3 regions of the Actinoallomurus bryophytorum genome follow, and region 1 is predicted to be linked to each of the others. Evidence: riboswitches for the same ligand, from Rfam matches in the RefSeq annotation. Region 1 holds a riboswitch; each other region holds the start of a gene.
The links. A riboswitch is a leader RNA that binds a small molecule or an ion and turns the genes downstream of it on or off. The one in region 1 is predicted to bind S-adenosylmethionine.
Positions count from the first base shown of each region.

Region 2: another riboswitch for S-adenosylmethionine. It lies ahead of FB559_RS24730 (aminotransferase class V-fold PLP-dependent enzyme); the one in region 1 lies ahead of thrC (threonine synthase).
Region 3: another riboswitch for S-adenosylmethionine. It lies ahead of FB559_RS41590 (GNAT family N-acetyltransferase); the one in region 1 lies ahead of thrC (threonine synthase).

Region 1 is NZ_VFOZ01000001.1:1,812,763-1,822,887, forward strand. It holds gene FB559_RS08520 (SRPBCC family protein) at 1-107, opposite strand, end outside; gene FB559_RS08525 (ArsR/SmtB family transcription factor) at 104-463, opposite strand; gene FB559_RS08530 (ArsR/SmtB family transcription factor) at 592-1,371, shown strand; gene FB559_RS08535 (hypothetical protein) at 1,537-2,139, opposite strand; gene groL (chaperonin GroEL) at 2,287-3,909, opposite strand; gene FB559_RS08545 (cold-shock protein) at 4,184-4,384, opposite strand; gene FB559_RS08550 (MoaD/ThiS family protein) at 4,636-4,914, opposite strand; gene thrC (threonine synthase) at 4,911-6,155, opposite strand; SAM riboswitch class I at 6,171-6,344, opposite strand; gene FB559_RS08560 (alpha,alpha-trehalose-phosphate synthase (UDP-forming)) at 6,525-7,946, shown strand; gene FB559_RS08565 (RNA polymerase sigma factor) at 7,953-8,504, opposite strand; gene FB559_RS08570 (serine/threonine-protein kinase) at 8,559-10,125, shown strand, end outside.
Region 2 is NZ_VFOZ01000001.1:5,261,825-5,271,949, forward strand. It holds gene FB559_RS24720 (hypothetical protein) at 1-234, opposite strand, end outside; gene FB559_RS24725 (SseB family protein) at 231-2,621, opposite strand; gene FB559_RS24730 (aminotransferase class V-fold PLP-dependent enzyme) at 2,769-4,022, opposite strand; SAM riboswitch class IV at 4,060-4,173, opposite strand; gene FB559_RS46300 (transglycosylase domain-containing protein) at 4,260-6,842, opposite strand; gene FB559_RS24740 (class II fructose-bisphosphate aldolase) at 7,005-7,832, opposite strand; gene FB559_RS24745 (PfkB family carbohydrate kinase) at 7,805-8,245, opposite strand; gene nagA (N-acetylglucosamine-6-phosphate deacetylase) at 8,242-9,339, opposite strand; gene FB559_RS24755 (ROK family protein) at 9,336-10,125, opposite strand, start outside.
Region 3 is NZ_VFOZ01000003.1:58,029-68,153, forward strand. It holds gene FB559_RS41575 (GH92 family glycosyl hydrolase) at 1-2,488, shown strand, start outside; gene FB559_RS41580 (family 20 glycosylhydrolase) at 2,645-5,614, shown strand; gene FB559_RS41585 (intradiol ring-cleavage dioxygenase) at 5,730-6,611, shown strand; gene FB559_RS41590 (GNAT family N-acetyltransferase) at 6,608-7,213, opposite strand; SAM riboswitch class I at 7,220-7,308, opposite strand; gene FB559_RS41595 (endonuclease/exonuclease/phosphatase family protein) at 7,333-8,301, opposite strand; gene FB559_RS41600 (hypothetical protein) at 8,452-10,125, opposite strand, start outside.

The DNA of each region.
Region 1 (10,125 bases):
GGACCCCAGAAGTGCGCGAGGTGCTCCGGCGTGGTCATGCAGTCGAACAGCAGCTCGGGCGAGGCCCGATGCACCCGCCGGTAGGTGAGCTCGCCCGTCCCGGTCATCGCGTCGTCTCCTCGTCGTCGCGCCGCCCGGCCCGCAGGACGGCCAGGTGCTCTTCCAGGCGGTCGTGCCGGTCGGACCAGACCTGCCGGTGACGCGCGATCCAGCCGACGGCCGCGTCGAGACGCACCGTCTCCAGAACGCAGGGCCGTGCCTGCGCGGTCCGGGTACGCGAGATGAGGCGGGCGTGCTCGAGCACCTTGACGTGCTTGGAGACCGCCTGCTGGGTCATCGCGAACGGCTCGGCGAGCTCGTTCACCGTCGCGTCGCCCTGGGCCAGGCGCTCCAGGATCGCCCGCCTGGTGGGATCGGCCAGCGCCGAGAACACCAGCGTCAAATCGTCTTCAACGACTGCCATGCCCCGACCGTATCCACAACCATTGGTTTGCACAACCGGTAAGTTGTATAGCCGTTTCTTGACATGCAACCTTCCGGCTGCCTAAATTGTCATGCAACCAAATGGTTGCCTATGTTCGGAGACAGGGAATGGACGCGGTCTTCAAGGCACTCGCGGACGCGACGCGGCGCAGGCTGCTCGACAGTCTGAACGCCCGCAACGGCCAGACCCTGCGCGAGCTGTGCGCCGAGTCCGGCATGAGCCGGCAGGCCGTCACCAAGCACCTGACCGTCCTGGAGGCGGCAGGCCTGGTCACGACGGTCCGGCAGGGCCGGGAGAAGCTGCACTACCTCAACGCCGCACCCATCAACCAGATCACCGAGCGCTGGATCAACCGCTACGACCGTACGCGGGTGCACGCACTCGCCGATCTGAAGTCCGCACTGGAGGACGCCCCGATGACCAAGCCCGAGTTCGTCTACGTCACCCACATCAAGACGACGCCGGAGAAGCTGTGGCAGGCGCTCACCGACCCGGCGTTCACCGCCCGCTACTGGGGCGTGGAGTTCGAGTCCGACTGGACCGAGGGAGCGCCCATGGTCTGGCGGGAGCGCGGCGCGGAGACCCGCGACCCTGAGCAGGTGGTCCTCGTCTCCGACCCCTACCGGCGGCTCTCCTACACCTGGCACACCTTCACCGCGGAGTGGGCGGAGTCGGGCGACGTGCCCGAGGAGACCCTGAAGGCCTACGCCGCGGAACCCCGGACCCAGGTGACCTTCGACATCGAGCCGACCGCGTCGGCCGTCAAGCTGACCGTCACCCACGGTGGCTTCGAGCCCGGCAGCGAGATCCTCAAGGGCGTCAGCAACGGCTGGCCGGTGATCCTGTCCAGTCTCAAGACGCTGCTGGAGTCCGGTGAGCCCCTCTAGGCCCTAGGGCGTGTCTGACAAATCCTGTTCGTAGCGAGCGGCGTCCAGGTGGTGCGTCGCAAGGCGGAGGAGGGAGTCAGCCTGGTGTTGGCTGGCGACCGACGACAACGCGGCGAGGCGCCGCCTGGGCGTCGCGCAGCCGGACGAGGGTTTGTCAGACACGCCCTAGGCGCCGAGGACGCCGCCCAGGCCGCGGTTGGAGGACCGGGTGGTGTCGTAGGCCAGCGGGCAGGCCAGCGTCAGCGTACGGATGGGCTCGGGCAGCTGGAAGTTCAGCTGGAGGACGTACCGATCCGCTCCGCTGAACATCTGCGCCAGGCGGTCGCCCGCTCCCCCGGCCCGGCGGAAGCTCGCGATCGAGATGTTCTGCCAGTCCGTGACCTGGGCGCGCATGTAGTCGAAGTAGCCGATCTGGCGGCCATAGGCATCCAGCATCTCGTACCCCTGCAGGGCCTTTTTCCGAAGATGGCCGATCAACTGCCCCTGGGGCGTGACGACATCGATCTTGGGCGTGCCGACATAGGAGTACGGCTTGTTCACCCAGAAAAAGGGCATGCCATCAGGCCGGGTCACCAGCAGGTCCCGCTTGGCCTGGTCGTTACGGCGCTGGTTGAGTACACGCCAGGCCTTCTGGGCGCCATTGACGCCCTGCTCGGCGACGTTCGCGACCGGATGGCCCTGCGGATTCCAGATGGTGTACTTCGCCTGGACCGAGAACATCTCCGGCGGCTGGTCGTAAACGAGCACAGGGGAGTTGAAGAGATCCACGCGCGAAGTTTACGACTCCGGCCGGACCGGCACATACGGGACAGATATCGGATCGGTAATTAGGGCATGTTCGGCAGAGATGTCCTAAAGCGCGCATGCGAAAGGGGCGGCCCCAGCACCGAGGACCGCCCCTTCTGCTTGCCGGACCTAGAAGTCCATGCCACCCGCGTCAGGAGCGGCCGGAGCCGCGTTCTTCTCGGGCTTTTCCGCGATGACGGCCTCGGTCGTCAGGAAGAGCGCCGCGATGGAAGCGGCGTTCTGCAGTGCCGAACGCGTCACCTTGGCCGGGTCGATGATCCCGGCGTCGAACATGTTGACGTACTCACCGGTCGCGGCGTTGAGGCCCTCGCCCGGCGGGAGCGAGCGAACCCGCTCCGCCACGACGCCGCCCTCGAGGCCGGCGTTGATCGCGATCTGCTTGAGCGGCTCTTCGAGAGCGCGCTTGACGATCGTGGCACCAGTGGCCTCGTCGCCCTCAAGCTCGATCTTGTCGAACGCACCGGCACCCGCCTGCAGCAGCGCGACGCCACCACCGGGGACGATGCCCTCCTCAACGGCTGCCTTCGCGTTGCGGACGGCGTCCTCGATGCGGTGCTTGCGCTCCTTGAGCTCGACCTCGGTCGCCGCGCCGGCCTTGATGACGGCGACGCCGCCGGCCAGCTTGGCGAGGCGCTCCTGGAGCTTCTCGCGGTCGTAGTCCGAGTCGCTGTTCTCGATCTCGACCCGGATCTCGTTGACCCGGCCCGCGATGTCCTCGGAGTTGCCGGCGCCATCGACGACGGTGGTCTCGTCCTTGGTCACCACGAGACGCTTGGCCTGGCCGAGCATGTCGAGCGTGGTGTTCTCCAGCTTGAGGCCGATGTCCTCGCTGACGACCTGGCCACCGGTCAGGATCGCGATGTCCTGCAGCATGGCCTTGCGGCGGTCACCGAAGCCCGGAGCCTTGACGGCGACGGACTTGAAGACACCGCGGATCTTGTTGACGATCAGCGTGGCCAGGGCCTCGCCCTCGACGTCCTCGGCGATGATGACCATCGGCTTGCCACTCTGCATGACCTGCTCGAGAACCGGCACGAGGTCCTTGTTGGCCGAGATCTTCGAGCTGGCGATCAGGATGTACGGGTCGTCGAAGACGGCCTCCATACGCTCCGGGTCGGTCACGAAGTAGTGGGAGACGTATCCCTTGTCGAAGCGCATGCCCTCGGTGAGCTCAAGCTCGAGGCCGAAGGTCTGGCTCTCCTCGACGGTGATGACGCCTTCCTTGCCGACCTTGTCCATCGCTTCGGCGATCATCTCGCCGATCGAGGGGTCGCCGGCGGAGATGGAGGCCGTGGAAGCGATCTGCTCCTTGGTCTCCACATCCTTGGCAATCTTGGAAAGCTCCTCGCTCACGCGCTCGACGGCGGACTCGATGCCCCGCTTGAGGGACATCGGGTTGGCGCCGGCGGCGACGTTGCGCAGGCCCTCGCGGACCAGCGCCTGAGCCAGAACGGTTGCCGTGGTGGTGCCGTCGCCCGCGACGTCGTCGGTCTTCTTCGCGACCTCCTTGACGAGCTCGGCCCCGATCTTCTCCCACGGGTCCTCGAGCTCGATCTCCTTCGCGATCGAGACACCGTCGTTGGTGATCGTGGGGGCGCCCCACTTCTTCTCCAGCACGACGTTGCGACCCTTGGGGCCAAGGGTGACCTTCACGGCGTCGGCGAGCTGGTTCATGCCGCGTTCGAGGCCGCGTCGTGCTTCCTCGTCGAACGCGATCATCTTTGCAGCCATAGGCTCCAGATCCTCCCGGAACGGGGTGGCTATCAACTGGATCGAGTCGACGCCCGCGACGGACGACCTCACCGGCGACTACCATGCCGTCGCCGGGGTGAGAGGCCTCGTCGCCTCGATCACTTACTTGGCGTTGGCACTCTCAACATCAGAGTGCCAACGTTGTGTTTAGCACTCTACCCCAGCGAGTGCAAGCCATAACTCTCCCACCAGGCATCGGACACGCAGCGAGGCCCGGCGCTCGATGCGCCGGGCCTCGTCCGAGCTATGCGGATCAGAGCATGCGGACCGACTCCGCCTGCGGACCCCGGTCGCTCTGTGTGATCTCGAACTCGACCCGCTGCCCCTGCTCAAGGCTGCGGTAGCCATCAGCCACGATGGCCGAATAGTGCACGAACACGTCCCTGCCACCGTCGACCGCGATGAAGCCGTAGCCTTTGTCCGCGTTGAACCACTTGACGGTGCCTTGTGCCATTCCTAACAACTCCCACCAGGCAATTCCCCGTGGTCATTCCCACGGCTACCGACACGGGCCCGCCGGAGGCGCGGAACCCGATGGCCAGCACGGATCGAGCCGCGATGACCATCGCCGACCATACACACGGCTACCGTCCGTGGAACACCCTTTACCCAAGATGATCGGACGGCCGATCCTGGTCAATCAAGGATCATTGAAATGGGAACTTTGCCAAGTGAAGGGAAAAACGCCCTGACTCGCTCGTATGCCTAGCCGCCGGCCACCGCGGGGATGATCGAGATCTGCGCGCCATCGGGCGTAACGGTGTCGAGTCCGTCGGCGAAGCGCACATCCTCTTCACCCACGTAAACATTCACAAAACGGCGGATCTTGCCGTTTTCATCAAGGATTCGGGCAGCAATCCCGGAGAAACTGGCGTCCAGGTCGGCGACGACCTCTCGTACCGTCGCTCCCGAGGCCTTCACCTCGGACTCGCCACCCGTGTAGCTGCGCAGGATCGTGGGGATTCGCACGCTGATCGAGCTCATGCCAGGCCCGCCTTTCGGAATGCGTCGAACGAAGGGGCGATGTTCGCGGACGGCCGGGCGACCGCCGCGACGGCGTCGAGAGTCTTCAGTCCGTCGCCGGAGTTGATCATGACCGTCTCGGCGGCCGGGTCCAGCGCGCCCGAGGCCACCAGCTTCCGCAGCGAGGCCAGGGTGACGCCACCGGCCGTCTCGCCGAAGATGCCCTCGGTACGGGCGAGGAGCCCGATGCCCTCGATGACCTCCTCGTCGGAGACGTCCTCGATGGCACCGCCCGTCCGCCGGACCGCGTCCAGGACGTACGGACCGTCGGCCGGGTTGCCGATGGCCAGGGACTTGGCGATCGTGTCGGGCTTCACCGGCCGTACGACGTCGTGCCCGGCCTTGAACGCCGCGGCCACCGGCGAGCAGCCGGTCGCCTGGGCGCCGAACACCTTGTACGGCTTGTCCTCCACCAGGCCGAGCGTGATGAGCTCCTGGAACGCCTTGTCGATCTTGGTGAGCTGCGCGCCGGAGGCGATCGGCACCACGATCTGGTCGGGGAGGCGCCAGCCGAGCTGCTCGGCCACCTCGTATCCGATCGTCTTGGAACCCTCGGCGTAGTACGGGCGGACGTTGACGTTGACGAACGCCCAGTCCTCCTGCTCGCCGGCGATCTCGGAGGCCAGCCGGTTGACGTCGTCGTAGTTGCCGTCGACGGTCACGAACGTCCCGCCGTACACCGCGGTGGCGACGATCTTCTGCTGCTCGAGGTTCGAGGGTACGAACACCGCGCTGCGGATGCCCGCGCGTGCCGCAGCGGCGGCCACCGCGTTGGCGAGGTTGCCCGTGGACGGGCAGGCCAGCACCTTGAAGCCGAGCTCGCGCGCGGCCGCCAGTGCGACTCCGACGACCCGGTCCTTGAAGGAGTGCGTGGGGTTGCCGCTGTCGTCCTTGACCCACAGCGACCGCAGGCCGAGCGACTCGGCGAGGTTGTCGGAGCGGACCAGGCGGGTGAAGCCGGGCTCGGTGTTGGGTGTCTCGGTGACGTTCGGCGGCACCGGAAGCAGGTCACGGTAGCGCCAGATGTTGCGGGGACCCGCCTCGATCCGCTCACGACTCACGTTGGAGTAGTCGTAGGTGACCTCGAGCGGGCCGAAACACTGCTCACAGGCGTAGCGCGGGCCGAGATCGTAGGACTGTCCGCACTCACGGCAGGTGAGTGCGGTCGCGGGGCCGAGGTTCGGGACGGCAGTCAGCGACATGGAGCGAGGCCTCTCTCCTCATCTTTACTCGTGCCACCTTGGTCACGAGCCGGAGTTGGCACCTGTCCCGGGCGGCCTCGCGTCAGATTCGGCGAGTTGCGGCGCGGCGATGGCCGCGCTGATGACCGCATGTCCGGGAGGGTTGCCGGGGCTTCAACGGGCCGGTCCCTCCACCCCTCTGGATGAGCGGTATTAAGTTGTATCGGGAATTGTATACGCGACTGACCGGTTCTTGGCCAGCCGGGGTCTCAGGTCACGAGACGCCCCAGAGTACGAATACCACCTACGTACAGCAACCGTATGGTTACGAATCGGGCAGCTGCCGACCTTTGGCGATCGCTGTTAACAACGGCCGGTTACCCTCCCCCCATGGCTGACACGCAGGTGCTCGTCGCATCCAACCGCGGCCCTGTCTCGTTCTCGCTGGCCGACGACGGGACCCTGTCGATGCGTCGCGGTGGCGGCGGTCTCGTCTCCGCCCTCGCCGGGCTCAGCGGTGACATCCTGTGGATCTGCGCCACTCTGTCGGACGCCGACCGGGCCGCCGCCCGGCGCGTAGCCGACGGGCGGCTGGACGTCCCGGACGTCGGCGCGGTCCGGATGCTGGACATCCCGGCGGGGACGTTCCACCGGGCCTACAACGCGGTCGCCAACTCGACACTGTGGTTCGTGCACCACATGCTGTTCGACACGCCGAACAAGCCGCACTTCGACGCCCGTTCGCGCCGCGACTGGCAGTCCTACGAGGCGTACAACGCGGCGTTCGCGGACGCGCTGGCCCGTGACGCCTCTCCCGGCGCGAAGATCGCCGTGCAGGACTACCACCTCGCGCTCGTCCCCACGCTGCTGCGCGAGCGCAGGCCCGACGTGAAGATCACGCACTTCTCCCACACGCCGTGGGCCCCGCCGGAGTACTACCGGCTGCTGCCGGACGACATCGGGCGGCAGGTCCTGGAGGGCATCCTCGGCGCCGACCACGCCGGCTTCCAGACCGAGCGGTGGGCCGAGGCGTTCCTCGACTGCTGCGCCGCGGTCCTGCGGGCGAGCGTCGACCGCCGGGCGCGTACGGTCTCCCATCGCGGGCACGTCACGCGTGTCGGCGTGCACGGCCTCGGCGTCGACGGCGACGCGCTGCGCGCACGCGCCGCCGAGCCGGACGTGACCGCCCGCGCCGCCGCGCTGCGCGAGCAGGTCGGCGACCGGCGGCTCATCGTGCGCATCGACCGCACCGAGCTGTCCAAGAACATCGTGCGCGGCCTGGCCGCCTACCGCGAGCTGCTCGCCAAGCACCAGGAATGGCACGGCCGGGTCGTGCACCTGGCCTTCGCCTACCCGTCGCGGCACGACCTGCCGGAGTACCGGGAGTACACCGCGGCCGTGCAGCGGATCGCGGCGGAGATCTCCGATGAGTTCGGCCGTGACTCGTGGGATCCGCTGATCCTGCAGGTCAACGACGACTATCCGCGCTCGCTGGCCGCGTACGGGATGGCCGACGTGCTGCTGGTGAACCCGATCCGCGACGGCATGAACCTCGTCGCCAAGGAGGGCCCAACGCTGTCACGGAACGGCTGTGCGCTGGTGCTGTCCGGCGAGGCCGGTGCCGCCGGCGAGATGTGCGACGACGCCATCATGGTGAACCCCTACGACGTGACACAGACCGCCGAGGCGCTGCACCAGGCGCTGCTCATGCCGCCGGACGAGCGCGCCGAGAGGTGCAAGCGCCTCGCCGAGGCGGCCACCGCCCTGCCCCCGCAGCGCTGGCTCGCCGACCAGCTCGCCGCCCTGAGGTAGCCCCGGTCAGGTGTAGCTGTCGCCGAGGGACTGGCGTACCTGCTTGCGGGCCTCGTGGATCCGTGACTTGACCGTGCCGAGCGGCAGGTTGAGCTGGGTGGCGATCTCGCTGTACTCCAGCTGGGACACGTCGCGCAGCACCAGCGCCTCGATGAGGTCGGGCTTGCGGCGCTCCAGGTCCTCCATCGCGTCGAGGATGTCCACGCGGGAGCCGGCGATGACGCTCGTACGGCGCGGATCGGGACGCTGCTCCGGCAGCTCGCCGGCCTGCTCCATCGAGCGGCGCTTGAGCGAGCGGTAGGTCGACCGCGCGGAGTTGGCCACCACGACGTGCAGCCACGTGGTGAAGCGCGACCGGCCCTCGAAACGGTTGATGTTCCTTGCCACCTGCATCAACGCGTCCTGACACGCTTCCTCGGCATCCTGTCTGCACGGCAGGAACCGCGCGCAGTGCCGCAGGACGTCGGGCTCGATCACTCGCAGTAGTGCGTTGAGAGCCTCCCGGTCTCCGTCGGCGGCCCGCTGAGCCAATTCCTCAGTCCGCTCGTCGTACGCCATGACCTGTCCTCGCCCTCACCATCGCCCCGTATTGGGCATGATACGGGGGTGTCCATGCCTCCGGCCGTCGGCCGTTACCGAATCGATCGCGTTCTTGGATCAGGAGCATTCGCCTCCGTGTGGCTTGCCCACGACGAGGTACTCGACGCCCAAGTCGCGGTGAAGGTACTGGCCGGCGGACTGCTCGACGACCTTGACGTGCGCAACCGGTTCCTCGAAGAGGCCAAGATCCTGCGCCGCGCCGACTCCGAACGCCTCGTGCGCGTGCACGACATCGGTGAGCTCGACGACGGGCGCCCGTACTTCGTGATGTCCTACGCCGATCTCGGGACGCTCTCGGATCGGATGAGAAAGCGTGACCTGAGCACCGCCGAGGCGCTGCGGCTGGCCACCGAGGTCGCCCATGGCGTCGAGGTCATCAACCGGCTGGGGGTCATTCACCGCGACCTCAAGCCGTCGAACGTGCTGTTCCAGTCGACCACGGACGGTGGCGAACGCCTCCTGATCGCCGATCTCGGTCTCGCCAAGGCGCTCGCGCACGCCTCGGGCGCGTTCACCCTGCCGGTCGGCACCCCCGGGTACATGTCACCGGAACAGGCGAGGTTCGGCGGTGGCCTCGACGTGCGCGCCGACGTGTACGGCCTGGGCGCGCTGACCTACCACCTGGTCACCGGCCGCGCGCCGAGCACGGCGCCGGTGCTCGTGCCGCCCAGCGCGATCCGGCCCGGCCTGCCGCCCGCCGTGGACGACATCGTGATGCGGGCCCTGGAGGCCGACCGCGAACGCCGCTGGCCGTCCGCGGAGGCGTTCGCGGCGGCACTGAGCGTCCCGATCCGGTTCGCGCCCGCCGAACCCGCCCCATCCGCGGACCACACCGTGGCCGAGGACTCGACCGCGGGCGATCCGACCGCGAGCGGCAGCTCGCCGGTGCACGGCGACCCTACGGTGGCCGACCCGACGAGGACGGAAGCCTCCTCCAGCGGCCGTGGCCGTCACCGCGGCGCGCCTTCGCACGAGGAGACGATGCGGCAGCCGCTGCCGAGCGTGGAGGGCCCCGCGGACAAGACGGTCGTGGACTTCCCGCTCCCCCGGCACGAACCGGCCGGCCACACCGATCACGGGGTGCGCACCGGAGAGACGCGCCGCAGCCGGATCCTCGTCGCCGCCGGGCTCGCCGGGGTCCTCGTCGCCGGCGGTGGCGGCGCGTACACCATCGCCCGGCTGGCGGGCTCCTCCCCGGACAAGCCGCAAGTGACGGTCGAGCACGGCGAGGACCTGGTCAACGTCACCGACACGACGGGGCGGCTGAGCCTCAAAGTGCCGCCGTCCTGGAAGCTCCAGAAAGAGCACAACCGGTGGCCCGTCTCGGTGAGCGACGGCGCGACCGCGCCCGCGCTGCGGGCCACACCCGACTATGACCAGTTCGTCCGGGACGATGTGGCGGTCCCCGGAGTGTTCGCCGGGCTGACCCGTGACCTGCAGTTCCAGCTGCCACCGGTCGGCTTGGGCAACCACAGCGCGCGCTGCGCGCGCGGACCCGAGCGCGCGTACCGCCACGGCTCGCTGAGAGGCCGGATCACGCCGTGGAAGTGCGGTGGCTCGATCACCGTCAACGAGGTCG
Region 2 (10,125 bases), 3.4 Mb from region 1:
GCCGCCGTGCTCTCCGATGATGACGAAGGGCTCGCCGCGCCAGGTGCAGTGCGTGCGTACGTAGTGCAGGCTCTCCACCGCGTCGTCACGGACGATCGACACGAACCGGCCGGGGCGTGTCTCGGTGAAGCCCTCGGCCGGGGCGGTGGTGTAGAGGCGCACCTCGCCGTCCACGCCCGGCACCGCCTCGTAGTCCACGCCGCGCCAGCGCGCGGTGTACCCGTCCCTGATCACTCTGAGTCCCCCCAGGCCAGCCGGTCGGCGTCGTACCGCGCGACGAAGCGTTCCGAGCCGTCGCTGCTGATGGCGTACATCTCCGAACCGTGCGGCAGCCGCATGCTGTCGACCTTGTACTCGCGGATGCTGCCCGCGCTGCCCGGTGCGAAGCCGTCGCCGCCGAACGGCGGCAGCTCCACCATCCAGCCGCTGTCGCCCCAGGCTCGCACCGCCTCCTCGGACTGGCCGCCGAAGGGGATGCGGTAGAGGCCGGAGCGGTACGCCGGCCAGCGGATGACGTGCACCTCGGTGTCGTCCGGGCCGAACGGGGAGCCCTCGCGCAGCAGGCCGAGCGACTCGTAGATCAGTTTCGGGGTGTTCAGGTCGACGACGTCCTGGACCCGGTGCACGAAACCGGCCACCCGGTCGTAGGCCTGTTCCAAATGCCAGGCGACCTGTTCGTGCGGCACGACCTTCTGCATGATCGCCCAGGCGCCGGGGGGCGCGTCCGCGGCGCCGCCGGAGTCGTCCCGGCGGGATCCGGCCCGCGTGGGTGCGCTCTCCAGAGGTGCGGGCTCGAGGCCCGGCGCCTCGGTGGCGGCCGGCGGGACGTCGGCCTGCGGCGGCGTGGCCTCCGGCATGCTCATCGGAGCCGACGCCGAGGCGGCGAGCGCGCGGATCTGGTCGCCGGACAGCGCGACCTCGATGGGGGTGCCCGGGTTGACCGACACCGACCAGTCGTGTTCGGGCCAGGCGGTGATCAGCTCCGCGAACGTCGGCATGACGAAGCCGGTCGTGCCGACCGCGGCCTTCATCCAGTCGAAGGAGGTGAAGGCGAGTACGGACGGGCGGCCGTGTACCTGGACCGAGGACCACGGGAACTCCGCGTCGCCGGGCCGCGTCTGCACGGCCGGCGGCGTACGGCTCCAGACCGGCAGGAACACCGTGGTGTCCAGCAGGACCTTGACGACCATCTCCGGGTCGCTCCGCACGTCGAACATCTGGCGTTCGGCGTCGCTCTGGGCCGGGAAGTCGTCCGCCAGCCGGGCGGCCGCGTCGGCGTCCACCTGGAGCGACATGCCCGTGACGCGGTCACCGGGGATCGAGGCGCCGATCGCGGTGCCGCCGTTGATGACCAGCTCCAGCGCGGGGTCCGGCCAGAACCGCAGCACCTTGGCGAGATCGGACAGCACGAACGGATGGCCGCCCATCGCGTCCCGCATCCGGCCCGGCCCGGTGTAGAGAGGCACGACCGGGCGCCCGGAGGAGTCGTCCATGTACCACTGGAACCCCGGCCGTCCGGGGGCCAGCAACAGGTCCCCGCCCTCGACGACCGGCACCCAGATCTGGCGTACGCCCAGCAGGGTCCGCAGGAACTCCTTGCGGTCGCCCCGCGAGGCCGCGTCGAGAAGCGTGCGCTCCTCGGCGTCGAGCGGCGTGAACTCCGCCTCCGCGGTGAAGTGCAGCACGACGGGCGACTCGTCGACCTCGAAGGGCCCGTCGAGCGGCCGTGGCTCGATCGGCGGCGGCCCATCCGGCACGGGTGCGTCCGGCAGCGGCGGAGCGGCCTCCGGCGACGGCAGGGGAGGAAGGGGCGAGACCGGCTCCGCGACCGGAGCCGGCACCGGCACCGGAACGGGCGCCATGGGAGCGGGCGGCACCGGAACGGCCTGCGGCGGTGGCGGAGGAACGGCGTCGGGGAGCGGCGCCGCCTCGGGTACGAGTGAGGCGCCGTCGTGGGCCGGCGGGGGTGGAACGGCACCGTCGTGGGCGCGCAGCGGCGGAACGTCGCGCATGGTCACCGACAGCAGGTCGTCCGAGGCCGTGCCCGGATGCGGCACTTCTTCTCCGGGCGGGGCCGGCGGGACGCCGTGGTCCGACGCGAGGGGCGGCGGGGTCTGCGCCTGTTCGCCGTCCGGCAGTGGCGGCGCGGCGTGGAGGGACCCTGTCTCCGCCGCGGGCGGCGGAACGTCCTGTGGTGGGGACTCGCCCGGGATCGGGGCGATGCCCGCGGTGAGCTGACCGATGAACCACGCGGGCAGGTAGCCCTCGATGGGCAGCCCGGAGTTCAGCGCGAGCCACCACTCCTGGTCCGGCCACGTACGCGCCATGTCGGCCAGCGTCATGCGGACGAACTGCTGGTAGGTGGGGCCGAGGCAGGCCTGCCCGGCCTCACTGGAGGTGTAGGCGAGCACATGCGTGCGCCCGTCGCGACTGCTCGTCGGCCAGGTGAACGCCGCCGGGTTGGCGGAGTTCGGATCGCCCTCGCCCGGCGGCAGTGGAACGTGGAGTTCAGCCCCGCTCACGAGTGCGAAGTAGGCGTCTTGGTCGCCATCGCGCAGCGCGTCACGGAGCTGGTGCTCGAGTTGGTTCGCGGGCTCCCACGCGTCGGTCAATGTCGCCACCCCCCGGAAGCTCGATTGCGGAGGCGTCCACCGTACCCGGATGAAACCGGCGGTGCTGCGGAGTATGCCGAGTCGGGTGGGACGGCGGGGTGCTCTCCGGACATCTGCCCCGGCTTCTCGCCGTGCCGCGCGGCCGACATGCGTGTTTCAGCCAGCGAGTCGGCGCAGTGCGGTCAGCAGCCGGTCGATGTGCCGCTCGGTCGTGCCGATGCCGAAGCTCGCGCGCAGGGCGGTGCCCTCGCCGCCCTGGCAGTCGCCGGATCCGTCGGCGAGCAGCCGCCGCAGGAACGGATGCGCGCAGAACTTCCCGTCGCGTACCCCGATGCCGTACCGGTCCGACAGCTCGACGGCGATCGCGCGTGAGTCACGGCCCTCGACGACGAACGACACGATGCCGACGCGCGGGCTCGGCTCGCCCCACAGGGACAGCTCGCGTACGCCGGGGATGGCGGCCAGGCCGTCGCGCAGGCGGTTCAGGAGCCGCTCCTCGGTCGCGACGAGAGCGTCCCAGTCGGTGAGCGCCTCGCATGCCGCGGCGAGCGCCACGACGCCGAGGACGTTCGGGGTGCCGGCCTCGTGCCGCTGCTGCGGGTCGGCGGACCACCGCACCTGGGCCTCGTCCACGCCCGCGGTCGCGCCGCCGCCGAGGAGATAGGGCTCGGCGGCGCGCAGCCAGTCGGCCCGGCCGACGAGGCAGCCCGCTCCGAACGGCGCGTACAGCTTGTGCCCGGAGAAGGCCACGTAGTCCACGTCGAGCGCGGTCATGTCGAAGGGCCGGTGGGGTACGGCCTGCGCCGCATCCACCGCGATGCGGGCGCCGTGCTCGCGGGCGACGTGGGAGAGCTCGGCGACCGGCCACAGCTCACCGGTCACGTTGGAGGCCGCCGTGACGACGAGCAGGCGCGGACCGGCCGGCGCCGACCGCAGCGCCTCTCCGGCCGCGGCGACCGCCTCCGCCGGGGACCCGGGCGCCGGCAGCCGTACGACCCGGCTGCCGCGCTGCCACGGGAGCAGGCTCGCGTGGTGCTCGGTCTCGAAGACCACGACGGTCGTGCCGGGGGGCAGCGCGTGGGCGAGGAGGTTCATCGCGTCGGTCGTGTTACGGGTGAACACCACCGCGTCACGCTTCCACGCCCCGACGAAGTTTCGTACGGTGTCCCGCGCTTGTTCGTACCGGTCGGTCGTCACCTGAGAGGCGTAACCCGCCCCCCGGTGCACGCTGCTGTAGTACGGCAGGGCCGTGTCGATGGCGTTCCGCACCGCCTCGAGACAGGGCGCGCTCGCGGCGTAGTCGAGGTTGGAGTAGGGCACCGTCCCACCGGCGGAGACGGGTACGGGGACGTCCTCGCCGACGACGCGCAGGGCGGAACGAACGGGCGGGAGATCGATGACAGCGGACAAGGCACGCCCTCCAGCGGGACCATGGGACCCCGCGAGGGGTCCGCGCTTGCCCGGCACGATCGTGCCGGACCTGGTCATCACCCGGGGCACCCCGCCACGGACGGAGGGTTGCCGGCCAGCTAGCCGGGGCTTGACGCTGGCGCTCGTGACCTGATGGAGAGAATACAACACCCGCCCGAAGTGACCGCTTTGAGCCTCGTAGGAGGCCCAAAGCGGCTTCGGGCGGGTGGTCCGCGATCAGCCGGACAGATCCGGGAAGGCGTCGCTCTGCCGGTGCCGCTGGGGGGCGCCGGTCGGCGGCGGCTCGCCCGGCGGCCCGGTCGGGTCGCCCGTCGGCGGCGGCACCGGATGCGTCGGCTCGCCCGTGGGCTGTGAGGGTCGCGACCCGGACGGGCGCGGGCGCGGCACGGTCGGCCCGGCGGGCGACCGCACGCCACCGCCGCCGGTGTAGACCGACGGTGAGCCGAAGGACTTGGGCGGCAGGTCCAGCACCCGGTCGGCCTGCACCATGTACGAGCGCCAGATCCTCGCCGGCAGGTCACCGCCGTAGATGGTGTAGCCGGGGATGCTGAGCGGCTTGTTGTCGGTACGGAAGATCCCCACCGAGGCCGCCAGCTGCGGCACGAACCCGTTGAACCAGACCTGCTTGCCGTCACTGGTCGTGCCGGTCTTGCCGGCCGCGTTGCGGTCGGGCAGAGCCGCGTTGGTGCCGGTGCCCGCGTCGACGACCCGCTGCATCGCGTACGTCGCGTCCCGCGCCACGGTCTGGCTGAACGCCTTCCTCTGGGTCACGTCCGGCTTTCGGGTCTTGCCGTCGTTGTCGCTCACCGACTTGATCACGTGGGGCGCGTGATAGGTGCCCTCGGCGGCGAACGTCGCGTAGCCGGCCGCCTGCTGCTCGACGCTGACGTCCGCGACCCCGAGCGGCAGCGTGGCCGCGTCCTTGTGCGGTTCGAGCTGCTTGTCCGGGATCCCGGCCTTCTCCGCCGTGGCCACCACCTTGTCGAGCCCGACCTTCTGGCCCAGGTTGATGTAGGCGGTGTTGATCGAGTCCTGTGTCGCGGTGACGAGGTTGACCATGCCGAAGTTCTCGTTCTGGTCGTTGTGCAGCGCGACCCCGGCGAACGTCTGCGGCGAGCTGCCGTCGACGTAGGTGTTGAGACTCTCGCCGTCGGTCAGGGCGGCGGCGAGGACGTAGGGCTTGAAGCCCGAACCGGCCTGGACCTTGGCGTCGAAGGCGTTGTTGAACTGCTGGTCGATGTAGTCCTTGCCGCCGTAGAACGCGTTGATCTCGCCGTTGGAGGGGTTGATCGAGACGAGCCCGGTCAGCACTTTCTTCGGGGTGCCGGCCGGGGTGTTGCTCAGGACCGCCTGCCGCGCGGCGGCCATGAGGTCCTTGTCGAACGTCGTCTTGATCTTCAAGCCGCCCATGTTGATCTGGTTGTCGGTGTACCCCATGGTGCGCAGCTCGGCCTTGGCCTGGCTGACCATGTATCCCTTGTCACCGGCGAAGATCGATTTTTGCTTCTGCTTCTCCGGCGTGGGGAACTTCATCACCGCCGCCTGCTGGGGGGTGATGCTGCCCATCTGGACCATGCCGTTCACGACGTACTGCCAGCGTGCCTGCATGTACGCCTGGGCGCCGGGCACCGTGAGGTCACCCGCGTACGACGGCACCTGGATCGCCGCGGCGAGGTAGGCGCCCTCGGCGGGCGTCAGCTGGCGGACGTGCTTGCCGTAGTACGCCTCGGCGGCGGACTCGATGCTGTACGCGTCGCGGCCGAAGTAGATCGTGTTGAGGTACTGCTGGAGGATCCAGTCCTTGTTCTTCTCGCGCGACACCTTCAGCGCGATCATGATCTCTTTGAGCTTCCGGCTGGCCGTACGGTCCTGGCTGAGACCGCTGTAGTAGTTGCGGACCAGCTGCTGGGTGATGGTCGAGCCGCCCTGGGGCGAGCCGCCGGTCAGCGTCGCCCACACGGCGCGCGCCGAACCCTTCACCGATACGCCCGAGTCGCTGTAGAAGCTGCGGTTCTCCGCCGAGATGACGGCGTCGCGCACCTGCTGGGGCACGGCGTTCAGGTCGACCGGGCGGCGGTCGAAGTCGCCCGAGCGCGCGATCACGGTCTTGCCGTCGCTGTAGTAGAACACCGACTGCTGCGCCTTGGCGGTGGGCTGCGTCGAGCTGGGGACCGGCGTCATCAGGTAGATGATCACAAAACCGATGACGGGCAGCAGCACGAGGACACCGAGCACGTACGCGGCGCGCCGCGCGTACTTGATGCGGCGGTCCTGCTGCTTCTTCGGCTTCTTGCCTCCGGGCGCTCCCTTGGCCGCGGCCGCCGCGACCCGTACGCGGGCGGCCGGGGTGACTGGGGGCGCCTTCTTCTCGTCTTCGCCTTCGGGGCCGTCGCCGTTCGGCGGCACCAGCTTCGGCCTGGTCTCGTCGGCGGAGACCGGGTGTGTCCGCTCGAGATCGCTCCCGGACGCCGGACCGGCCGTCTCACCCGTGTCGTCCGTGTCGTCCGTGTCGCCGGGTTCTGCGGCGTTCGCGGCGGGCGCTTCGTCCTCGTCCTCGCCGTCGGACCTGTCGCCGTCGTCGTCCTCGGGAACCGGAGGCTTGCCGGTGCCCGAAGGCTCGGCGGATTCGTGGGCGGAATTGCTCTGGGTGGATTCGTCCGCCGTTGTTTCGTCCGCCGGACCCGGGCCGTCCTTGTCCGCGCTTTCTTGTGGCGTCGCGCCGTCTTCGCCCGGATCGCGCCGCGGGTCGCCGTCCTCGGGCCCGCCTACGTCGCCGCCATTTACCTTCTTGTCAGACATATCGGGCTCCCCAGCCCCTGATGCCGCCGTTAATGACCTTCACCCATCCCCCGTGACCTGCCGGAGCTCGCGAACACGCCCAAAGGGGTTCGGCTGATCGGTTCAGCCGCAGTGGGCCTCCGGGGTCTTGACGATCCTAGGCCACTGCGGCTAAGGATTCCGTTAGGCAGTGGCGAGTACCGCGCCGAGCAGCCGCGCGACTTCGCGCGCCACGGCGTCGCGTCCGGGGGCCAAATATTTCCGCGTATCCACGATGTTCGGGTTGCTCGCCAGATATCCGCGTACGGCGTCGGTGAAAACCCGATTGAGGTGTGTCGCGATGTTGACCTTGGAGATGCCGGCCGCGATGGCGCGGGTGAGGTCGACGTCGGGCACGCCGGATGACCCGTGCAGCACGAGCGGCACCGGCAGGGTGTCGCGCAGCCGGGCGATCAGGTCCAGGTCGACCGCCGCCGTACGGTCGGTCATCGCGCGCGAGGTGCCGACCGCCACCGCGAGGGCGTCGACGCCGGTCGCGGCGACGAAGCGCGCCGCCTCCTCCGGGTCGGTGCGGGCGCCGGGCGCGTGCACGCCGTCCTTGCCGCCCACCTCGCCGAGCTCGGCCTCCACCCATACGCCGTGGTCATGGCACCAGGCGGTCACCTCCGCGGTCGCCTCGACGTTGCGGTCGTAGTCCAGCGCCGACGCGTCGTACATCACCGAACCCAGGCCGATCGCGACCGCCTCGCGTACGAGCTCGGCGGAGGTCGCGTGGTCGAGGTGGACCGCGACGGGCACCTCGGCGGTACGCGCGGCGGCCAGCGTCGCGACCGCGATCGGCTCCAGCGTGCCGTGGTAGTGCACGCAGTTCTCGCTGATCTGCAGCACGACCGGCAGGCCGGCCGCCTCGGCGCCCGAGATCAGGGCCTCGGCCTGTTCGAGCAGGACGACGTTGAACGCGCCGACTCCGCGTGCGGTCCTGACTATTTCTCCTGTGGAGACGAGGGGCATGCGCGGAACCTTTCGTAGGCGGCGGAGTCATGGGACCCCGCGAGGGGGGCGAGCACGGCGGCGGCCGACAGCGCCGCGGCGTCACCGAGAAGATCCGGCCAGGGCGACCCCGCGCCCGCGGCGAGCGCCGCCACCACGGCGTCGCCCGCGTCGGTGGGATCACCGGTCACCACCTGCGGCGGTGGCACCCGGTGGACCTCCTCACCGGCGACGGCGAGCAGACCTTCGGCACCCAGCGACACGACCACCGTACGTGCCCCCGGCATCCGTGCTCCGGCCACCGAGTCGTCCGTCCCGGTCACCACGGTCCCCTTGCCGCCCGCACGTGGCACCTGGTGAGCGTGGCCCGGCCGAAGCTCCGGCGGCTCGTACGTGACGTCGAGCGCCAGGTTCGGCGTGACCGTGACGATCATCCCGTGAGGACCTTCCGCACCGCCAGGTCCTCGTCGAGGACGAGCAGGTCGGCGCGGAGGCCGGGGGAGACGGAGCCGCGGTCCGTGAGCCCCAGCAGCATGGCCGGGTTGGTCGCGGACAGGCGTACGGCGTCGGGCAGCGTGATGCCGGACTCGCGTACCGCGCGGCGGAACACCGTCGCGGCCGTCGCCGTACTGCCCGCGATCGAGCCGCCCCCGGAGAGCCGCGCCACGCCCTCGCGTACCTCGACGCCGAGGCCGCCGAGCTCGTAGTCGCCGTCGGACATGCCCGCGGCCGCGATCGCGTCGGTGACCAGCGCCGCCCCCGAGATGCCCTTGGCCCGCGTGATGTGCGCCACGATCGCCGGGTGCAGGTGCACGCCGTCGCCGATCAGCTCGACCGTGACGTCCGGCGCGTCGAGGAGGGCGAGGATCGGGCCGGGCTCGCGGTGGTGCAGGGGGCGCATCCCGTTGAACAGGTGCGTGGCGACGCGCGCGCCGGCGCCGACCGCCTCGCGGGTCACCTCGTACGTCGCGTCGGTGTGGCCGATCGCGGGGATCGCGCCGGCGTCGCGTACCCGCCGCAGCGCGTCGAGGCCGCCGTCCAGCTCCGGCGCGACGGTCATCATCCGTACGTGCGGGACGCGCAGCAGCCGCTTGACCGTCGTGGGGTCCGGGTCGCGCAGCAGGGCCGGGTCGTGCGCGCCCTTGCGGGCGGCGGACAGGAAGGGTCCCTCGTAGTGGATCCCGGCGACGACACCGTCGGCGGCCAGGTCGGACAGCACGGCCGCACGGCGTTCGAGGTCGCCGGGGGAGGCCGTGACCAGGCTCGCCATCACCGTCGTCGTGCCACGCTCGCGGTGGAACGCGGCGGCGCGCACGCACTCTTCGGCGTCGGCGGAGTCGAACGCGGCGCCGCCCCCGCCGTGGCAGTGGATGTCGACGAAACCAGGGACGATCACCGCGCCGTGCAGGTCGGACCGGCCGGGGACCCCCGCTCCGACCGCCGTGATGCGGCCGTCGTCGACCTCCACCCAGCCGGGCTCGAGGACCCCGCCCGGGGTGATCACCTTGTCCGCACTCAGCACCGTCATCGCGACTCCAACAGGTCGAGTGCCCAGAGTCCCGCGCCGACACACCCTGCCTCGTCGGCGAAGCGCGCCGTGGTCAGCCGCGGCCTGCGCTGGAACGTCAGGCGTTCGTAGATGTCCTCGGTCAGCGGCGCCAGCAGCAGGTCGCCGGCGCGCGACAGCCCGCCGCCGATCACGATCACCTCGGGGGCGGCGATCACGGTCGCGGCGGCGAGCGCGGTGCCCAGCCAGCCGACCGTCTCGGCCCAGATGGCCACGGCGTCCGGCTCGCCCTCGGCGACCCGGGCCGCGACCGCGTCCGCGGTCGTCTCGTGCCCGGTACGTCGCGCGTACCGGCGGGCGATCGCCGGGCCGGACGCGACCGCCTCCAGGCAGCCGGTGCCGCCGCAGACACAGGGCTCGTCCGCGCCCACCGACATGTGGCCGATCTCCCCGGCGAAGCCGTTGCCGACGCACAGATGCCCGTCGATCACCATCGCCGCGGCGATGCCGGTGCCGATCGGGATGACGAGGGAGTTGCGCGTCCCCCTCGCCGCGCCGAGCCGCAGCTCGGCGGTGCCGCCCGCGCGTACGTCGTGGCCCACCGCGACGGGTACGCCCGTGCGCTTCTCGATCAGGTCGCGGAAGGGCGCGTCGTGCCAGCCGATGTTCTCCGAATGGACCGCGACGCCGGTCTCGTCGTCGACGATCCCGGGCACCGCGACGCCGATGGCCTCCGCGCCGCCCGCCTGCGTGAAGAGGTCGGCGACGAAGTCGACGACCGCGGCGACGGCGGCCTCACCACGCGGG
Region 3 (10,125 bases), on a different contig from region 1:
CCAGTCGGAGGACTACCTGAAGACCTTCTACACGTCGCTCTACCACTCGCTCACGCACCCGGCCACGTTCAGCGACGTCAACGGTGACTACATCGGTTTTGAGACCAAGCCCAAGGTGCACAACGTCTCGGAGCATCCGGGCGCGGGCCACCGGAGGAGAGTCCAGTACTCGATGTTCTCCGACTGGGACACCTACCGGAACCTGGTGTCCTTCCAGGCCGCGGTGTTCCCGGACCAGGCCTCCGACATCGCCCAGTCCCTCGTCAACGCGGCCCGGCAGATGGGCTCCTTCCCGAGATGGACCGTCGCCAACGGCTCGACCGACCAGATGAACGGCGACAGCGTCGGCCCGCTGCTGGCCTTCACCTGGGAGTTCGGCGCCCGTGACTGGGACGTCGACGAGGCGCTCGACATCATGATCGACAACATCGTCGGCGACAAGGCCGGCAAGCCCACCGGTGGCACCAACACGGGTGCCGGCGGCGCCGGCGGAATGACCAACGTCCGGCTGCCCATCATGGAGCGGCCCGGCGCGGACTACTACAACCGCTACCACTACGCGCCGCAGGTGCGCCCCTTCCAGGAAGACCACATGGTCACCGGCGCGTCGTACACGCTGGAGTACTCGGTCGACGACTTCTCCGTCGCCACGCTCGCGGCCGAGCGGGGCCGGGCGAAGACCGCGAAGAAGTTCTACGACCGCGCGCAGTACTGGCAGAACCTGTGGAACCCGACGGCGAACGGCATCCAGCCGCGCGACCTGGGCGGACGGTTCCCGGACAACGCCGACCCGAACCAGCAGTACCCGGCCTCGTTCGGCTACCGCGGCAACGTCTACGACCTCGGCCAGCAGGGCTTCGAGGAGGGCAACGCCGAGCAGTACGTCTGGATGGTCCCGGACAACCTCGCCGGCCTGACCAAGGCCATGGGCGGCAAGAGCGCGGCCGTCCAGCGCCTCGACACGTTCCTGTCGACGGGGCTGACGCGCGGTGCCGACGTGGGCGTCCCGTACATGAACCTCGACAACGAGCCGGACTTCGGCGTGCCGTGGATCTACAACTACCTCGGCCGGCCCGACCGTACGTCCGAGGTGGTCGACGAGATCACCCAGAGCCTTTTCGGCTACCAGCCGTCCGGCTCAGAGCCGGGCAACGACGATCTCGGCGCGCTGGCGAACTACTACGTCTGGGCCGCGCTCGGGATGTACCCGGAGAGCTCCGGTTCCTCGGTCGTGACCTTCAACGCCCCGATGTTCGACAGGTCCGTCGTCCACCTCGGCAACGGCCACACGCTGACGATCAACGCCGACGGGGCGCAGACCGACCGCGACCACCAGGCGCCCGACGGCCACAAGTACATCAACGCGGTCTCGGTCAACGGCACCTCGACGTCGAAGTCGTGGCTCGACTGGGGGAGGCTGTCCCGCAACACCACGATCGACGTGTCACTCGGCTCCACGCCGAACGCCTGGGGCAGGTCCGATACCGACCTGCCGCCGTCGTGGCAGTCGGGTTCGAAGCCGGTCGCGCTCAACGTCAGCACTGTCGGGTCGCCGACGCCCGGGGCGGTCGTCCTGCGGCCGGGCAGCGCCGGCACCGCGCAGCTCGACGTGCAGCGGATCGGCTCGGCCGCTCGCGGCTTCGACGTCTCGGTGACGACCTCGAACCGGGGCATCGCCGCCGCCCATGTCCCCGCGCAGTCGTTCGACGCGAACGGACGGGCCCATGTCCGACTGTCCTTCACCGTCGACGCGCACCTGACCTCCGGGTACTACGACGCGACCGTGAAGGTCACCTCAGGCGGGGTGTCCACGTCGGACAAGGCCGTCCTGCGGGTGGTACGGCCGGGTTCGATCGAGGCCGGCCGCACCGTCACGGGCACCGCCCTGTACGACGCCCTGAAGGGATCCTTCGACGGCGGCAGCGGCGTGACGTGGTCCGGTGGCAACGGCACGAACATGGGCGACAACACGACGACCGACACCTACGACCGGAGGCGACTGGCCTCCGTGGGCCTCGCGCCCGGGGCGGTCAAGCACTTCACCGCCGACGGCGTGCCGCTGACGGTGATCTGGCCGACGGCACCCGCCGGGTTCCCGGAGGCCACCCAGCCTGCGGCGGGCCAGACGATCACGCTCGACCGCCCGGCCGCGCGCTTCTCGCTCGTGGGCGCGTCGTACACCGGTGCCACGACCGTCCAGGCGTCACTGCGGATCACGAACGGCACGCACACGGACACGGTCACCTACCCGGTCGCGTTCTCCAACTGGACGCAGCCGCCGGACGCCGGCGACGGGACGCTCCAGCCGCAGTACGGCAACTCCGTCGTGGCGCGGATGCCGCACCGCCTCGCGCCCGAGACGGCCGGCGACGCGGGTGCGTCCGTGTTCGCGACGAAGCCGTACGTGGCCCCGAAGGGCTGGAAGGTCACCTCGATCACGTTCCCGGCCGACGGGACAGGCCAGCGGATCTTCGCGGTCGCGGGCTGATCGGCTCCCTCTCGCGGTATGGACCAAACCGTGCCGCCTGTTTAAGCTGACCCAAGTTCCCCACATAAGGGATATATCGGCAGTTCTGACATTAACCAGTACAGGCCAGTCATCAGAAATTGTGGACGTATCCGGCGCACCGATGCAAGGAGTGACGTGAGGATCTCGTTCTTCTCGCCGAAACGCGAGCGGAGGTACAGCGGAGGCCATCGGTCCCGTACCGTCTCCGTTCTGACGATCGGTGCGCTTCTGGCCACGTCTGTCACCGGTGTCCTTGCGAGCGGCGCCGGATATGCCGACACGGCGCGGCCGTCCACGACGTCCGCCGATCCCTCGGCCTCCGACAGCGTCAATCTCGCCCTGCTGCCGGGTGCGGTCGCCTCGGCCAAGTCGCAGCGTATGACCTCGCCCGCGGCGACGTACGCGCCGGCCAACGCGATCGACGTCTTCGTCCACAACGGCTGGACCTCGAACTACGCGTCGGTCGGGGACGGCTATGACCCGACCCAGGACTGGTTCCAGGTCAAGCTGGCCAAACCCGCCCCCGTGTACGAGGTGTCCAGCCTCTGGACGTCGCCGGCCAAGCCGACGGAGTACGACATCCAGGTCGCGACGGACGCCGGCTGTCAGACGTGGTCGACGGTCGCCCACGTGGTGAATCCGGGCGACAAGGATTCCCACGTGATCGATCGCAAGGATCCGATCTCGTGTGTCCGTATGCAGGCCCTGGCCACGAATTCCACCAGCGGATACACGCTGAATGAGTTCGAGGTGTGGTCCGGCCCCAAGCCGGCGCCGGTCGTGGGGCAGATCATTCCCGTACCGGTGCGGCAGACGCCCGGCACCGGTCAGCCGTGGGAGCTCACGGCCAGATCCCGGATCGTGATCTCCGACGGCGGCCTCGCCGCCACGGGAGATGTTCTCGCGGGCTACCTGCGGCCGGCCACCGGGTACGAACTCCCCGTGGTGACAGGCTCCGCCACCGCCGCCGATATCGCCCTCACCCTCGCGCCGGTTCCCGGACTTCCACCGGGCAACGACGTCGCCGCGGCCGAGGGCTATTCCCTCACGGTGTCGCGCGCGGGCGCGAAGGTCGTGGCCCCGAAAGCCCACGGCCTGTTCAACGGCTTTGAGACCCTCCGGCAGCTGTTGCCGGCGGCGAGCTACTCGCCCGCCATCGGCACGGGGCCGTGGACGGTGCGGCCCATCACGGTCGTGGACTACCCGCGATACGCACACCGGGGTCTCCAGCTCGACCCCGCCCGTAACTTCCTGACGGTGGCCGAAATCAGGTCCATGATCGACCAGCTGGCGGCGTTGAAGGGCGACCGGCTGCACCTGCACCTGAGCGACACCCAGTCCTGGCGCCTTGAGATCAAGGGCTACCCGGCGCTGGACGGCACCGGGTGCAACGGAGCGAACTGCCTCGCGGGTTTCTACACGCAGGAGGACTTCAAGGGCCTGGTCAAGTACGCGGCCGACCGGTTCATCGAGATCGTCCCCGAGCTGGAGGCCCCGGCCCATGCCACGGCGGCGGTCAAAGCCCTGGGCGGCGTCGCGGTCATGGGGTGCCAGGGCCAGACCCAGACCGACCGGTTCTGCACCGATCCGGATGACCCGGCCAGCGCGCGGGCCCTCGCGTTCTGGAAGGACGCGATCGCGCAGCTTGCCGCGATCTCTCCCGGACCCATCATCCACATCGGCGGGGACGAGGCCATCGGGATGCCCCACGAGGACTACAAGTGGTGGATCGGCCAGATGGAGAAGATCGTCGACGACAACGGCAAGCGGGTGATGGGCTGGAACCCGGCGCTGGAGGGGTACGCGCCGAACTCCACCTCCATCAACCAGTACTGGTCCGACTACACCGGCGGTGGACCCCCTCTCATCAAGCCCGAATGGTTCAACCAGGGCCGGAGCGTCATCGAGACCCCGGAATGGAACGCCTATCTCGACTTCGCCTATGACGGATCTCCCGGCAGAACGCCGGCGACGGAACTCCAGAAGGCCTACACGTGGGACCCGGAATGGGTCTACGAGAAGTACCGGTCGGTCTGGGCTCAACCCGCGTACGGCGGGCCGAAGGCGGAAGACATCCTCGGTATCGAGGCGCCCATCTGGGGTGAGCAGATGCGCGGGCTGGCCACGAACGAGTTCATGGTCTTCCCGAGGATGGCCGGAATCCTGGAAAAGGCCTGGTCTCCCAAAACGCTCACCCAGGACTACGACGCGTATCGGCAGCGGCTCAGCGTGGCCGGACCGCGGTGGGCGTTCGCGAACGTGAACTTCGGCTCCATATCCCAGGTCGACTGGAGCCCGGCGGCGATGGGGACGATCTCCCGTTTCGGCGTGGACAAGACCCTGGGCGACGCGCTCCTGGCGCGTCTGAGCGCCGGCTCGATTCCGCCCGGTGAGTTCGCGGCCGTGATCGATTGGGGCGATGGATCTCCGACGGAGCCGGCCGTCATCGCGGGACGCGACTACGTGGCGAGCCAGCGGCAGGGGAGAGGCCTGATGTCGGTCAGCGGGAGCCATTCCTATCCGGCGGACGGGGTCTACCACGGCACCGTCACCTACCGGCATCAGGACCAGACCTGGGCCGTGCCTTTCCTCGCGACCGGCGTCCCGTCCTGCACGAAGACGATCACCGGCACGCACAACGGCCCATTGACCGTCTCCTCGGGTGTCACGTGTCTCGATGACGCGACGATCACCGGGCCGGTGACCGTACGCACAGGTGCCGGGCTTTACGCGTCGGGGTCCGAAGTGCGTGGCCCGCTGACGGCGTCCGGGGCCACCGACGTGCTGCTGTGCGGCACCACGGTGTCCGGGCCGGCCACCGTGACCGGCGGGACGCGGGTCTGGCTCGGCAACCGCGACGGTGACTGCGCGGCGGCGACGATCAAAGGCCCGGTGAACGTCACCGGCGTGACGGGTCAGGTCACGATCGACGGCACGACCGTGGGCGGCCCGCTCGCCGTGCGGGACAACACGGCGACGACGATCGTCGCCGGCAACCACATCGGCGGACCGCTGTCGTGCGCCGGGAACTCCCCGGCGCCGGGCGACGCGGGCCGGCCCAATACCGCGTCAGGCCCGAAGTCGGGACAGTGCGCCGGACTGTAGACGGACGGAATGCCCGACCGGCCGGGCACAGCCGTTCGGGTACGGGGTGGCCGCAGGCCGGCGCACGGCCCGGCCGTGTCAGGATCGGAGGTGTCACCGCACCAGGGAGGCCGACATGACCGATGGCACGCGCGGGGAGTTGTTCAGCGAGGAGCGCTCGGCCGACGTCGTGAGCGCCAGCTTCGACGGCACGCCCGATCCCCGGCTGCGGGAGGTGATGGGGTCGCTCGTACGCCACCTGCACGCGTTCGTGAAGGACGTCGAGCTGACCGAGGACGAATGGAACGCCGCGATCGGGTTCCTCACCGCGACCGGGCACAAGTGCGACGACGTGCGCCAGGAGTTCGTCCTGCTCTCCGACGTGCTCGGCGTGTCCATGCTGGTAGAGACGATCAACCACCGGGCGAAAGGCGTCGGCACCGAGTCGACGGTGCTCGGGCCGTTCCACGTCGTCGAGTCGCCGCCGCGGCCGCTCGGCGCCGACATCTCACTCGACGGCAGGGGAGAGGCGTGCCTGGTCACCGGGCGTGTCACCGGCCCCGGCGGCGAGCCGGTCGCCGGCGCGACCGTCGACGTGTGGCAGGCGGACGCGGACGGCTTCTACGACGTGCAGAAGCCGGGCGAGGTGCCGCGGGCGAACCTCCGCGGCCTGTTCACCACGGACACCGAGGGGACCTTCTGGTTCCGCACCATCGTGCCGCGCCACTACCCGATCCCCGACGACGGCCCGGTCGGTGCCCTGCTCGAGGCCACCGGCCGTCATCCGTACCGGCCCGCGCACATCCACTTCATCGTGCGGGCCCCCGGATACGCGCCGGTGACCACCCACGTGTTCGCGGCCGACAGCGCGTACCTCGACTCCGACGCGGTCTTCGGGGTGAAGCCGAGCCTCGTACGGGAGTTCGCCGTGGTCGAGGATCCGGCACGCGCCGCCGAGCTGGGCCTGCCGGACCGGTTCCGTACCGTCGACTTCGAGATCGTGCTCCTCTCGGCCTAGGCGGCGAGGCGCGCGGCCAGCGCGGCCTTGACGGCCGGCCACTCGCCGGCGATCACGGAGAACATGGCCGAGTCCCGCAACAGACCCTCCTCGCCGGGCGCCCATGACGGCGACCAGCTGCGCAGCACGCCCTCGAAGCGCGCGCCGAGCCGCTCGATCGCCCGACACGACCGCCCGTTACGCGCGTCGGTCTTGAGGTCGACGCGGACCACGCCCAGCGTCTCGAACGCGTACGTGAACAGCAGGAACTTCGCCTCGGCGTTGATCCCGCGGCCCTGCGCCGACGCGGCGAGCCAGGTCCAGCCCACCTCGATGGCGCGCAGATCGTCACTGCCGGGCCAGGTCCGCGGGTCCCACAACGCCGTGCACCCCACGGCCCTCCCGTCTCGCACCCGGACCTGCGCGAACGGGGTCAGCCCGTCGCGAGCGAGCTGCGCCGACACGTACGCCTTCACGTCGGCGGCCCGGGGGACCAGGGTGAAGCCGTAGGAGGAACGGTCCTCCTCCGTGGCCAGCGCCAGGTCCGGCACGTGGCTCATCGAGAGCGGCTCCAGCCGTACGAGCGATCCGTGCAGGACGGGAACATCGAGGCGCGTGCCCATGGGTACTCCTCATCGTTCCTGGCGTTGGCACCTTGCCGCGGGGCAGGTTGCCGGACCGTCATCGGGCCAGGTCCCTCGGATCCTCTGGATGATTCGCCGTGGACTTTATCGCATGCCGGTCAGGCCTGCCCGGAGGTCAGGCGCGTCAGCAGCAACGCGTGGTCGGAGGCGGGAGCGTCGCGACGTGCCGGTGCGTCGTCGGTGACCGACGGAAGCGGCCGGGTGTGCACCATGTGCACCTCCTGGGTCTGGGCCAGGAGCGTCTGGCTGGCCAGGATGTGGTCGATCAGCTCGCCACGGCCGCGGTAGATCCGGGAGTACCGCTCGTCCTCCGGGATCCGCGGGGCCAGGTTCCACAGCCGCGACGCGTCTCCGCCGTCGGGCCGGTCGGCGCCGAGGGTGCCGAGCTCGCTACCGGGCGGGCCGAGCAGGATCTGGGTCGTGGCGGCCTGGGGCTCGTCGTTGAGGTCGCCGAGCACCATCACCGGCCGGGTACGCCCCTGCGCGTCGAGGAGCCGGTCCGCGAGCGCGCGTACGGTTACGGCCTCGGCGGTCCGGCGGTTGAGCGCGTAAGCGGCGTACCGGGCGCGTTCGCCTTCGTCCCTGGGCGCGAAGCGGCTGCTCTTCCCATCGGAGGGGAAGCTCAGCAGCTTCGACTTGAGATGGCAGGCGATGAGGATCAGCTCTTGCCCGGGCGCCTCGACGCGTACGGCCAGGGCACCCCGGCCCATGCGGGAGATGTGGGTCCCCGAGTCGTCGGTCTGCGTCGCCCCCAGTTGCCCGGGGAAGTCGGCCGCGTCGGCGAGCACCTCTATGGGCAGCCGGCTGAGGAAGCCGACGCGGATGGGATGCGCCGCCTCGAAGTGTTCGGAGGTGACGTGCCGCCACTCGCCGCCCAGCAGCGCGGCCAGGTCACCGAGGGCGTCCGGGTCGCCCACCTCCTGCACGGCGAGGACGTCCAGGCCTGCCTCGTCGATGGTGGTGGCGAGCCCGTGCAGCTTCTTGCGGTACACGGCCTCGCTGCCGGGACCGAAGTCGGCACCGGGCTTGAACAGGTTCTCCAGGTTCCAGGTCCCCACGACGGTCATGTCCCGCCCCCTTGCCGGCCGGGCGCCGCCCCCCGCCGGCGCGCAGGGTCGGCCCAGGCCGTACCCCTGCGCTTCACGGTCGCAGATCAAATGGGGTTATAGGCGGATATGGCCGGGTCAGGCCTTCGGCCGGGCCGGCCGACCTCGCGGTCAGTTGCGGCTGAGGCCGCGGGTGATGCTCGCCACCACCGCGATGGCCAGCAGCCAGCCGAAGATTCGCAGGGTCGTCGCGATCGCCAGTATGCCGCCCTGCGGATCCCACGCCTGTTCCTGGCCGAGGCCAGGGGCCGGCAGCATCAGGTCCAGCGCGTACAGGCCCGCGTGGAACACCGGATGATCCTGCGGTCTCGCGGGGGCGGGCTGGTGGAGATGGAAGAACGCCCAGCCCACGATCAGCACGCCCACCAGCCATCCGACCGCGCGGCCGGGTGCGTAGCCGTAGCCCGCCAGTACGTCCTGGAACCAGCCCCAGGACCGTGCCCACCACGGCCGTTCGTTCGTCCGGGATCTCATCCGGGCCAGCAGGACACGCCGCGCCTGCTCGTCGTGGCCGAGCCGCCGGTAGTAGGCCGCGAGCTGCTCGTACGGCTGCGCGCGGTAGGCGTCCATCCGGCGCAGCCATTCCAGCCGCCGGCCGGCCGGAAGGTACGGGTCAAGGCCCTCGTAGGTGAAACCGTCCAGCACCAGCCGCCGCGGCCACGAGCCGGGGTCGTCGCACAGGACCCCGATGTTCGCCCGGTACATGCTGATGCCGCCCTCGGCCTGGAAGCCGTCCTGGCAGTACATCCCCTCCGTCACGGCCATCTGGTCGGCGGTCAGGGCGTTGCCGCCGGGGTTCGCCAGGTCCGCGCCGTCGAATCTGAGCCGGCCGCCGATGCGCACCCCCAGCAGGCGTATCTCGCCCTCGGCCCGGAAGCCGCCAGAGCAGAACATGGTCCCGGCGACGGTCATCCGGTCGGCGTTGAAGGCGTAGCCGCCGGGGTTGGCCAGGTCCGCGCCGTCCAGGTTGACCTGGCCGCCGACGTGAGCCCCCAGCAGGCGGACCTCACCCCGGGCCTGGAAGCCGTCACGGCAGAACAGGCTCCCGGCGAGCTTCAGCCCGTCGGCGTTCAGCGGGGAGCCGCCGGGATCGCTCAGGTGCGCGCCGTTCAGGTCGAGTACGCCGCCGATGCTCGCTCCCACCAGGCAGACCTCGCCCTGCGCCTCGAATCCGTCGCGGCAGATCATGTGCCCGGCGAGGGTCATGCCCTCGGCGCTCAGCGCCTTGCCACCGGGGTTGGCCAGATGGGCGCCGCCCAGCTCGAACTGGCCGCCGATGCTCGCGCCCACGAGACGGATCTCGCCCTGGCCACGGAACCCGTCGCGGCAGAACAGGTTGCGGCTGAGGGTCAGCCCGTCCGCGTCCAGGGCGTAGCCGGATCTGTCGGCCAGGTGCGCGCCGACCAGTCCGACGCTTCCCTCGATGTGCGCGCCGTTCAAGCTGAGACCGCGTACGTGGGAGCGGGTCAGGTCCAGACTGCGGGTCCTCGCCTCGGACAGGTCGAGCCCGTCGTCGAGCCGGCACCCTCGTAGCCGTACGGACTGCCTGATCTCCGCGTCCCGCAGGGCGAGCCTCCCGACGATCTGCGCGCCGGACAGCCGAAGCGCCGCGACCCGGCCGGCCACGGGCGAGAACGCGCCGCTGAGCAGCTCGGTGATCACCTCGGCGCGAACCTGCCGTGACGGACCCCAGTCGTCACCCGCGGACACCTCGTCGGGGTCGGAGTCCTCGCCGCCGAGTCGCACCGGCTCACCGCGCGGAAATGCCCGCCATACCTGGAGTTC